DNA from 2 places in the Kitasatospora sp. NPDC001225 genome. Region 2 is predicted to be linked to the other one. Evidence: riboswitches for the same ligand, from Rfam matches in the RefSeq annotation. Region 2 holds a riboswitch; the other holds the start of a gene.
What was found. A riboswitch is a leader RNA that binds a small molecule or an ion and turns the genes downstream of it on or off. The one in region 2 is predicted to bind glycine.
Positions count from the first base shown of each region.

Region 1 (4,611 bases), on a different contig from region 2:
GCCAGTTGAAGAAGCCGATCACGAAGATCAGCACCAGCATGTGCAGCGGCAGGCCGTGCAGGCCGAAGGCTCCGCCCTGGAGCGAGGTCGAGATCGCGATGGCGAAGAGCAGCAGCGGGAAGGCCAGGAAGACGTCCATCACCCGGCTGATCACGGTGTCCACCCAGCCGCCGTAGTAGCCGGCCATGATGCCGAGCACGGTGCCGATGGTGTTGGACAGCAGGGTCGCGCCGAAGGCGACCAGCAGGGAGACCCAGGAGCCCTCGATGACGCGGGTGAGCAGGTCACGGCCCTGCAGCGGGTCGATGCCGAGCGGGTGTTCGAGGCTCATGCCGCCCCAGTCGCCGAACGGCAGACCGCCGAGGTCGGCGTCCAGCAGGTCCTGGTGGAGGGCGTCCGGGTCGAGCCCGAACATCGACTCGATCGGCTTGGCCAGCACGGCGAGCATGATCAGCAGGATCACCACGACGCCGCCGGCGACGGCGGCCTTGTCCCGCTTGAAGCGGGTCCAGGCGATCTGGCCGAGGGAGCGGCCCTCGATCTTCTTGGCCGGTCCGGCGGCGGCTGCTGCCTCCGGCTCGTTCCCGGCGGTGGTCACGGATGTCATGGTCAGTTGGTCCCCTCGCCGACGGTGGCCGGCCCACGGGTGCCGGTCGCCGTCTTCGGCGGTGCGGCTGCGGACGTGCGGAGGTGCTTAGGAGGAGCGGGTGTTGACGGCAGTGCGTCGTGCACAGGCACTGCCACCACGCGGGATGGGCGTCGCGTGGACGGGCTTGTCGGCGTGCGCGCTCACCTTTGTGGGGTTCCAGCACGCGCGGTGCGTTGCGCAGAACTCTCTGCCATCCGAACTGGCTTGCGCCAGCCCTGACAACCGACAGATGCCCAACTGTGATCTGCGTGCATGCACCTCCCCGATCTTCGGCATATACCTCTTCACATGGCTGTAACTGCCATGTCAAGATGACCGGGCCGCACATCCGGAAATTCGTCCGGAAAGCATCGAAGCCGACTTGACGGACAATCAAGTCGGCTTCGGAGAATGGGTTTTGGGATTCAGCGCCCGGGGTAGCCGGGCCACGGCCGCTGCGGCTGCTGCTGCCAGCCCTGCGCCGGCGGCTGGGTGCCGTACGCGTAGCCCGGCATCGACTGCCCGGGGTACGGCGGCGGGGGCACCGGCGGGTACGGGCCGGTCGGCGGGCGGCCCGCCTCCCGGTCGAAGAACGGCCGCGCGTTGGCGCGCATCCACAGCGCCACCGGGTCGTACTCGTCCGACATCGCCACCGTGGACACCGCGAGCCCCTCCGGGGCCACCGCGATCGCGCGCTGCATCAGCGCCCGCACCGCCTCCACCGCCGGCGGCGAACTCTCGTAGAGGTCAAGGCCGATGGCCAGGTACGGCTCCCCCACCGCGGGCTGCACCCAGGCCCGGCGCAGCGCCCGGACCGCGCGCACCTCGGCGGCCTGCCGCTCCAGCAGCGCGAAGAACGGCTGGGCGTTCAACTGCGGCTCGCTGAGCTTCAACGGCCCGGCCGGCAGCCGGTCCAGGCCCGCGGCGACCCGGCGCAGGTCCGCCCAGGGCACCCCGACGCCGCCGCCGGGGGCGTGCGGGTTGAGCCACAGGCCCCAGCGGGTGCGGTACAGCGAGGCCGCGATCTCCCGGCCGGAGACGACCTCGTGGGCCCGCGCCCAGCCGGAGGCGGTCAGCTGCTCGGGCGAGGTGACGGCCGGCGCGTAGCCGTGGCCGCTGATCTCCATGTTCCCGTACTGCGCGTCCGGGCTGCCCGGCGTGCCGTGCCACAGCAGCATCCAGACCCGGCCGTCCGCCAGCGCGTGCAGCAGCCGCTCGTACGCGTCGTAGCGCTCCGGCGCGACGTCGCGCAGGGCGCGCTCCAACGCGCCGGGATCAGCTCCCGGGCGCCCGGCCGGTGCCTGGCCCCAGGGCCCCGGCACACCGCCCGCTCCCGTTCCCGCACTCATGCGCCCACCTCGCCGCGCCTCTTTCCCTCAACCCGCCGACCCGTCGGCCGTCTGCACGCACCCTATGGCGCGGCACCGGCCACCGCCACGGCGACGTGCCTCTGATCCGGACCCGCTCACGCCCGCGTGTGGAAAGGCAGTACCCGGGTGAGCAGCCACTCGACCACCGGGTCGTCGGCGAGGTCGAGCAGTACGAGGTGGACGCCCCCGGGCAGCGGCGCGGTTCCCAGCGCTCGCCCGAGTGCCTCGTTCACCGCGGCCGGGTCGGCCGGGGCCGCCGGGTCCAACTGGACGCCCACGAACATCACGGTCGGTTCGCCCTCGATGCTGGCCAGCGCCCTGCGGGCGGTCAACACACCGGGCAGCGCCGACAGTTCGCTCCGGCAGGCGGCCAGGAAGTGCTCCGGGTCCTCGCCCGGCACCGGCTCGCGCAGCGCCACCCGGCCGCCGGTCGGCTCCGCGGTGCCCTCGGCCTGCTCCCAGCGGTCCTCGCGCGGGCCGCGGCGCAGCTCGGCGACCCCCTGCGGCGGCACCGGGAGGCCCACCGGCGCGTCCGGGTTCACCGCGATGCCGAGGCCCAGCGGCAGCCCGCGGGCGAACTCCCACACCGGCGCGATCGCGAAGGCCATCCCCGGCGCCTGCTGGAGGAACACCTCCTGCGAGGAGAACACCGGCACGTACGGGTCGCCGCCCAGCTCGATGGTCGGCAGGTCGAGCGCCTGGCCCTGCGGGTCGGCCCCGGCCGGCAGCGGCACCCACACCTGGCTGCGCGCCAGCACCTCGAACACCCGTGGGGTCGCTCCCGGGTCGCCCAGGGCCGCGGTCAGCACCTGCTCCAGTTCGTTGGCCGGCCAGGAGCCGCCCGCCGGCGCCTCCTCCGGTCCGCCCCACCCCTGCTGCTGCTCCACCGGGTACCCCATGCGCCGCCGATTCCGCCCTCTGCCGTCGGCCGCCCACTGCCGCACCGACGCGCAGCAGTCTAGAGGCGTGCGGGGGGTGCGGTCAGGACTCGTGTTCGGGTCCCGCGCGGTGTGACCGGGTCCCCCCTCCCCTCGTCGTCCGGGACGTGCCATGATGTGCCCGTCCGACGGCATGCGCCGCGGGCCCCCACAACTCCATACCGGCCGCTCGAACCCGCGCGGGAGAGCCCGGAGTGCCGCTCAGGCACAGCCGGCGCCGAAGGAGCAAGTCCTCCCCGGAATCTCTCAGGCACCCCTACCGCACGGGTTAGGCACATCTGGAAAGCGGCGCCCGGCCCTGTCGTGCGCCCACCCACGGTGCAAGCCGTCATGCTGTCCCCCAAGCTGGAAACGGCTGCGGGCGGTGGGGCGGTGAAGCTCTCAGGTTCGACGACAGATGGGGAGACCCACGCCGCCGCATGCCCGCGCGCAGGGTCGGCCCCCCAGCGGGTCCGGTCCGGTGCGTGCACCCCTGAGTGCCCCGACCGAGGAGTTCCTGGCCATGTCGTCCCTCCGCCTGACCGCGCTCGACGCGCTGCACCGCGCCCTCGGCGCGACCATGACCGACTTCGCCGGCTGGGACATGCCGCTGCGCTACGGCAGCGAGCGCGAGGAGCACCTCGCCGTCCGCACCAAGGCCGGCCTGTTCGACCTCTCGCACATGGGCGAGATCACCGTCACCGGCCCGCAGGCCGGCGAGATGCTGGACCACGCCCTGGTCGGCTTCGTCTCCGCGCTGGGCGAGCTGCGCGCCCGCTACACCATGATCTGCGCCGAGGACGGCGGCATCCTGGACGACCTGATCGTCTACCGCCTGCGCGAGGACGCCTTCCTGGTCGTCGCCAACGCCTCCAACGCCCAGCTGGTCCTCGACGAGCTGATCGCCCGCGCCAAGGGCTTCGACGCCGTCGTCACCGACGACCGCGACACCTACGCGCTGATCGCCGTCCAGGGCCCGGAGGCCACCGGCATCCTGGCCGACACCACCGACGCCGACCTGCCCGGCCTGAAGTACTACGCGATCCTCCCGGCCTTCGTGGCCGACCGCGAGGTGCTGCTCGCCCGCACCGGCTACACCGGCGAGGACGGCTTCGAGATCTTCTGCCACCCGGCCGACGCCGAGCCGGTCTGGCAGGCGCTGACCGCCGCCGGCGCGGACCGCGGCCTGGTCCCCTGCGGCCTGTCCTGCCGCGACACGCTGCGCCTGGAGGCCGGCATGCCGCTGTACGGGCACGAGCTGTCCACCGACCTGACCCCGTTCGACGCCGGCCTGGGCCGGGTCGTCCGCTTCGACAAGACCACCAACGAGGGCGCCTTCGTCGGCCGCAAGGCCCTGGAGGCGGCCGCCGCCGCGGCCGAGACCAACCCGCCGAAGGTGCTGGTCGGCCTGGTCTCCGACGGCAAGCGGGTGCCGCGCGCCGAGTACACCGTGGTCTCCACCGAGGGCGAGCCGATCGGCCGGATCACCTCCGGCGCGCCGTCCCCGACCCTGGGGCAGCCGATCGCGATGGCCTACGTCGACGCCGCCCACGCCGCCCCCGGCACCACCGTCGCGGTGGACGTGCGCGGCAAGCACGAGCCCGTCAGGGTCGTGGCGCTGCCGTTCTACAAGCGCGCCCGCTGACCCCTCGCACGCCCCCCGTTTTCCCATACGCGCACGTCGCAGCCGTCCGCG
Region 1 is NZ_JBSFJC010000081.1:17,907-22,517, reverse strand. Features, by position in the region: gene ACWDCZ_RS25315 (ABC transporter permease) at 1-607, opposite strand, end outside; gene ACWDCZ_RS25310 (enhanced serine sensitivity protein SseB C-terminal domain-containing protein) at 1,054-1,977, opposite strand; gene ACWDCZ_RS25305 (enhanced serine sensitivity protein SseB C-terminal domain-containing protein) at 2,094-2,897, opposite strand; glycine riboswitch at 3,107-3,208, shown strand; gene gcvT (glycine cleavage system aminomethyltransferase GcvT) at 3,439-4,560, shown strand.
Region 1: it holds a riboswitch for glycine, as region 2 does, so the genes downstream of both, gcvT (glycine cleavage system aminomethyltransferase GcvT) here and gcvP (aminomethyl-transferring glycine dehydrogenase) in region 2, are expected to answer to the same signal.

Region 2 (4,611 bases):
CCGTTGATGTAGGCCGGCATCGCGGCGAAGGCGAGGCCGACACCGAGACCGAAGATCGCCGAGGCGGTGTAGATGTCGCCCTCGTGCCCGTGGCGCACGGCCAGGTAGGCCATCGCGATGGCGCCGAGGACGCCACCGAGGACCAGCGGCAGGCGCGGGCCGCGACGGGCGATCAGCAGGGCGCCGACCGGGGCGGCGACCATCGAGCCGATCGCGGACGGCAGCAGCAGGAGGCCGGCGTGCAGCACGCTGGCGGTGAAGCCGTAGTGGGTCAGCTTCTCCGGGGTCTGGGCGAAGTTGCTGATGACCATGAAGGAGCCGTACATGCCGAAGCCGATGAGCAGGCCGGCCACGTTGGTGAAGGCGACGGCCGGACGGGCCATCATCTTCATGTCCACCAGCGGGTGCGCGACCTTGGTCTCGATGATCCCCCAGATCAGGGCGACCACGGCGGCGACGGCGAACAGGCCGAGCGTCTTGTTGGAGGTCCAGCCCCAGTGGTTGCCCTGGCTGACCGCGACCAGCAGCGCGGAGAGCCAGCCGGCCAGGGTGAGGGCACCCAGCGGGTCGGCGCCGCCCTCCTTGTCGGTCACCGGGTCGGTCGGGACGCGGAAGGCGACCAGGGCGATCGCGATCAGGCCGAAGACCAGGCCCATCCAGAAGATCGACTTGTAGTTCCAGTGCTCCAGCAGGAGACCGGTCGCGACCAGGCCGAGGCCGGAGCCGACGCCCATCGAGGCGCTGATGGCGGCGACGCCGCCGGTCACCTTCTGCTTGGGCAGCTCGTCACGGACGATGCTGATCGCCAGCGGCAGGACGCCACCGCCGGCGCCCTGGAGGACACGGGCGACGACCAGCCAGGTGAAGGAGTGGGTGCTGACCGCCAGCGCCGAACCGGCGACCAGGCCGGCCAGCGAGATCAGCAGCATCGGCTTGCGGCCCCGGAGGTCGCCGAAGCGGCCCAGGAGGGGAGTCAGCACGGCTGCGGAGAGCAGGTTGGCGGTCATCAGCCAGGTGACGCTGGATGCGGAGACGTGCAGTTCCTTGGCCAGCGAGGGCAGGATCGGGACGACCGCGGTCTGCACCACGCTGAACGACAGCATCGCCAGGATGAGGGCCGGCAGGACCCGGGCGCTGCTCTGCTTCTCGGCCGCGGTGGTGGGCTGTGGTGCCTCACTCACGGTTGCTTCCTCCCGTACATAGTGAATGAACTGAAGTAACCATGCAGGGAGATACTTCAGAGTGTCAAATATCGAGTGGTTAAGTTTTGGCAAAGGTGAACGGTCGGGTACGTGACAAGGGCTGTGGCGGGGGTGGGCGCAGGGAGGGGCGCCTGCGGCGGGCGGGTGGGGGTGTGGCGAGGGGCGCTTTGGCAGGGGTGAACGATCGGGTACGTGACAAGGGCCGTGGTGTGGGGTGGCAGGTGTGGGGAGGGTGCCTGTGGTGGGTGTGCGAGAGGGGCCCCGGACGGTGTCCGGGGCCCCTCTTCGCGGGTGGTGTCAGACGAGCGGGCGCAGCGCGGCCGGGCGGGGTGAGTCGGTGGCGGGGGGTGAGGCGGGGGGCGGGGTCGAGCCGGCCGGGGAGGTGTTCTGGGTGGCGGTGGTGTCGTGGACCTCGACGTGCTCGCGGCGGAGCTCCTCCCGGACCACCTCCTCCGTCGTGTAGCGCTCGACGACCAGGCGGACCCGCTCGACGGGCGCGAGGTACTTGCGGACCACCGCGCGCTCCTCGCGGAGGGTGACCTCCTCGACGGCCTCGGCGATGTCCTTCTCGCTGAGCGTGGCGCGCTCGGCGTCGCTGACCGGCATCCGCTCGACCCGGACGCGCTCGTGGACCACGGGGATGCGGCGCTCGACCTGTTCGGTCGTCACGTACTTGCGCAGCTTCGCGGTGCCGAGGGTGTGCCACTCAGTGGTGACCTCCAGCCGCTCCTCGCGGCAGGTGATCTCGACCGGGCCGCTGGGGGCGGACGGGGCGCCGTCGGCGTGCGCGGCGACGACGGTCGCCGCCGGGGCGGGCGTAGACGCGGGCGCGGGGGCGGGCTGCGACTGCGGCCTCGGCTCCACGGTGGGTGCGACGGGGGCGGCCGCCGGGGTGGCGGTGGTGGCCTCGGGGGTGCTGAGCATCCGCATGTCGGCCTCCGGGGCGGTTCTGGTGCTGTCGGCGACCGTGGCGGTGACGGCGGTGGTGGGCGGGGCGGTGGCGACGGGGGCTCTGGCCGGGGCGGGCTCGGGAACGGGATCGGGGGAGCGCTCGGGGGTGTGGAAGGTGAGCGACTTCGCCGGGGCCGCCGCGGTCGTCGTGGCGGCGGCGGCCGCCGCCGTGGTGCCGAAGTCGAGGTCGGCCTGCTTGGGCCGGCTCCCGTTCTCGTGGCTCGGGCGGCCGTCCATCGGGGTGTCGAGCCCGTAGTAGCGGTACAGCTGGAGCTCCTGGGCGGGGGACAGGTGCTGGCCGACGCCGAAGTCCGGCGACTCCTTCACCAGCGACTTGTCGTACGGCACCCGGAGCTCGTCGCCGGCGAACTCGCTCGTGGTCAGCGGGACGAAGGCGTCCCGGCCGAAGATGCCGGTCCGGACCGCGGCCCACTCGGGCCGGCCGGTGGCGTCGTCCAGGTAGACCTCGTCGACCGTGCCGATCTTGTCTCCGTTGCGGTCGACGGCCTTGTGACCGATGAGGTCCCGGGGGTCGATGTCGGTCTGCACTCTTTCCTCCCGTGCGCTGAGCTTGCGGAACTCCCGCAGGAAGGCGGCCGGAGCACCCGTTCCGTCCGCCACTTCACACCAAAAGCCATGAATCGGACGGCCGCGAGCGGGGTGCGCCGGACGGGCTGCGCGCTGGACCGTCCGGGGGACGCGCGTAGACCCCGAACGACCTGACGCACCCGTGATCGGGGGGCCTCCCGCTGGTACCCTGGGCGACGACCGCAGAGCCCGCTCGGGAGAGTCTCCGACTGCGAAAGCCGCTGGTCGGAGCGCCGAAGGAGCAACTCCTCCCCGGAATCTCTCAGGCATCCGTACCGTGTGGGGTAGGTCACTCTGGAAAGCAGGGCAGGAGCGTCGGCGCGGAAGCCGGCGATCACCACCCTCACCGACGGTGCAAGCCGACGGAGCGCCCACAGCGCCCCGTGCGGGTGAAGCTCTCAGGTCCCGATGACAGAGGGGGAGGCCTGTCGGGTCCGCCCGCCCAGGTTCGTCCGCTGTCCGCAGCGGCGAGGCCGGCCGGCGTGCGTACCCCCGCCGGTCCGTGACCAGGAGGCCTCGACCACCATGAACGCCCAGCCGAACGCGGGACGCCCCACCGGCGCCTCGACCCTCACCGAGCTTGAGCTGGCCAGCCCCTTCGAGAACCGCCACATCGGCCCCGACGCCGCCGCGCAGGAGAAGATGCTGGCGTCCGTCGGCTACGGCTCGCTGGACGAGCTCGCCGCCACCGCGGTGCCCGAGGCGATCCGCTCCATCACCGCCCTGGACCTGCCCGCGGGCCGGACCGAGGCCCAGGTCCTCGCCGAGCTGCGCGAGCTGGCCGGCCGCAACCAGGTGCTCCAGCCGATGATCGGCCTGGGCTACTACGGCACCTTCACCCCGCCGGTGATCCTGCGCAACGTCATGGAGAACCCGGCCTGGTACACCGCCTACACCCCGTACCAGCCGGAGATCTCGCAGGGCCGCCTGGAGGCGCTGCTCAACTTCCAGACCCTGGTCTCCGACCTGACCGGCCTGCCGACCTCCGGCTCCTCGCTGCTGGACGAGGGCACCGCGGCCGCCGAGGCGATGGCGCTGGCCCGCCGCGTCACCAAGGTCAAGGGCGGCGTCTTCCTGGTCGACGCCGAGACCCTGCCGCAGACCGTCGCGGTGATCAACACCCGTGCCGTGCCGACCGGTGTCGAGGTCGTCGTCGCCGACCTGTCCGAGGGCATCCCGGCCGAGATCGTCGAGCGCGGCGTCTTCGGCGTGCTGCTCCAGTACCCGGGCGCCACCGGTGTGGTCCGCGACCTCACCGCGGTGATCGAGCAGGCGCACGGCCTGGGCGCGATCGTCGCCGTCGCCGCCGACCTGCTCGCGCTGACCCTGCTCAAGTCCCCGGGTTCGCTGGGCGCCGACATCGCCTGCGGCACCTCGCAGCGCTTCGGCGTGCCGATGGGCTTCGGCGGTCCGCACGCCGGCTACCTGTCGGTGCGCGCCGAGTTCGCCCGCTCGCTGCCCGGCCGCCTGGTCGGCGTCTCCGTCGACGTCGACGGCAACCGCGCCTACCGCCTGGCGCTGCAGACCCGCGAGCAGCACATCCGCCGCGAGAAGGCCACCAGCAACATCTGCACCGCCCAGGTGCTGCTCGCCGTGATGGCCTCGATGTACGCCGTCTACCACGGCCCCGACGGCCTGGCCGACATCGCCCGCCGCACCCACCGCTACGCCGCGGCCCTCGCCGAGGGCCTGCGGGCCGGCGGCGTCGAGCTGCTGCACGGCGAGTTCTTCGACACCGTCACCGCCGTCGTCCCGGGCCGCGCCGCGGAGATCGCCGCCGCCGCCCGCGCCAACGGCATCAACGTCCACCAGGACGGCGCGGACCGGATCTCCGTCTCCACCGACGAGACCACCACCCGCGAGCACCTGG
Region 2 is NZ_JBSFJC010000114.1:12,422-17,032, forward strand. Features, by position in the region: gene ACWDCZ_RS30190 (MFS transporter) at 1-1,181, opposite strand, end outside; gene ACWDCZ_RS30195 (PRC and DUF2382 domain-containing protein) at 1,500-2,774, opposite strand; glycine riboswitch at 2,926-3,029, shown strand; glycine riboswitch at 3,031-3,163, shown strand; gene gcvP (aminomethyl-transferring glycine dehydrogenase) at 3,267-4,611, shown strand, end outside.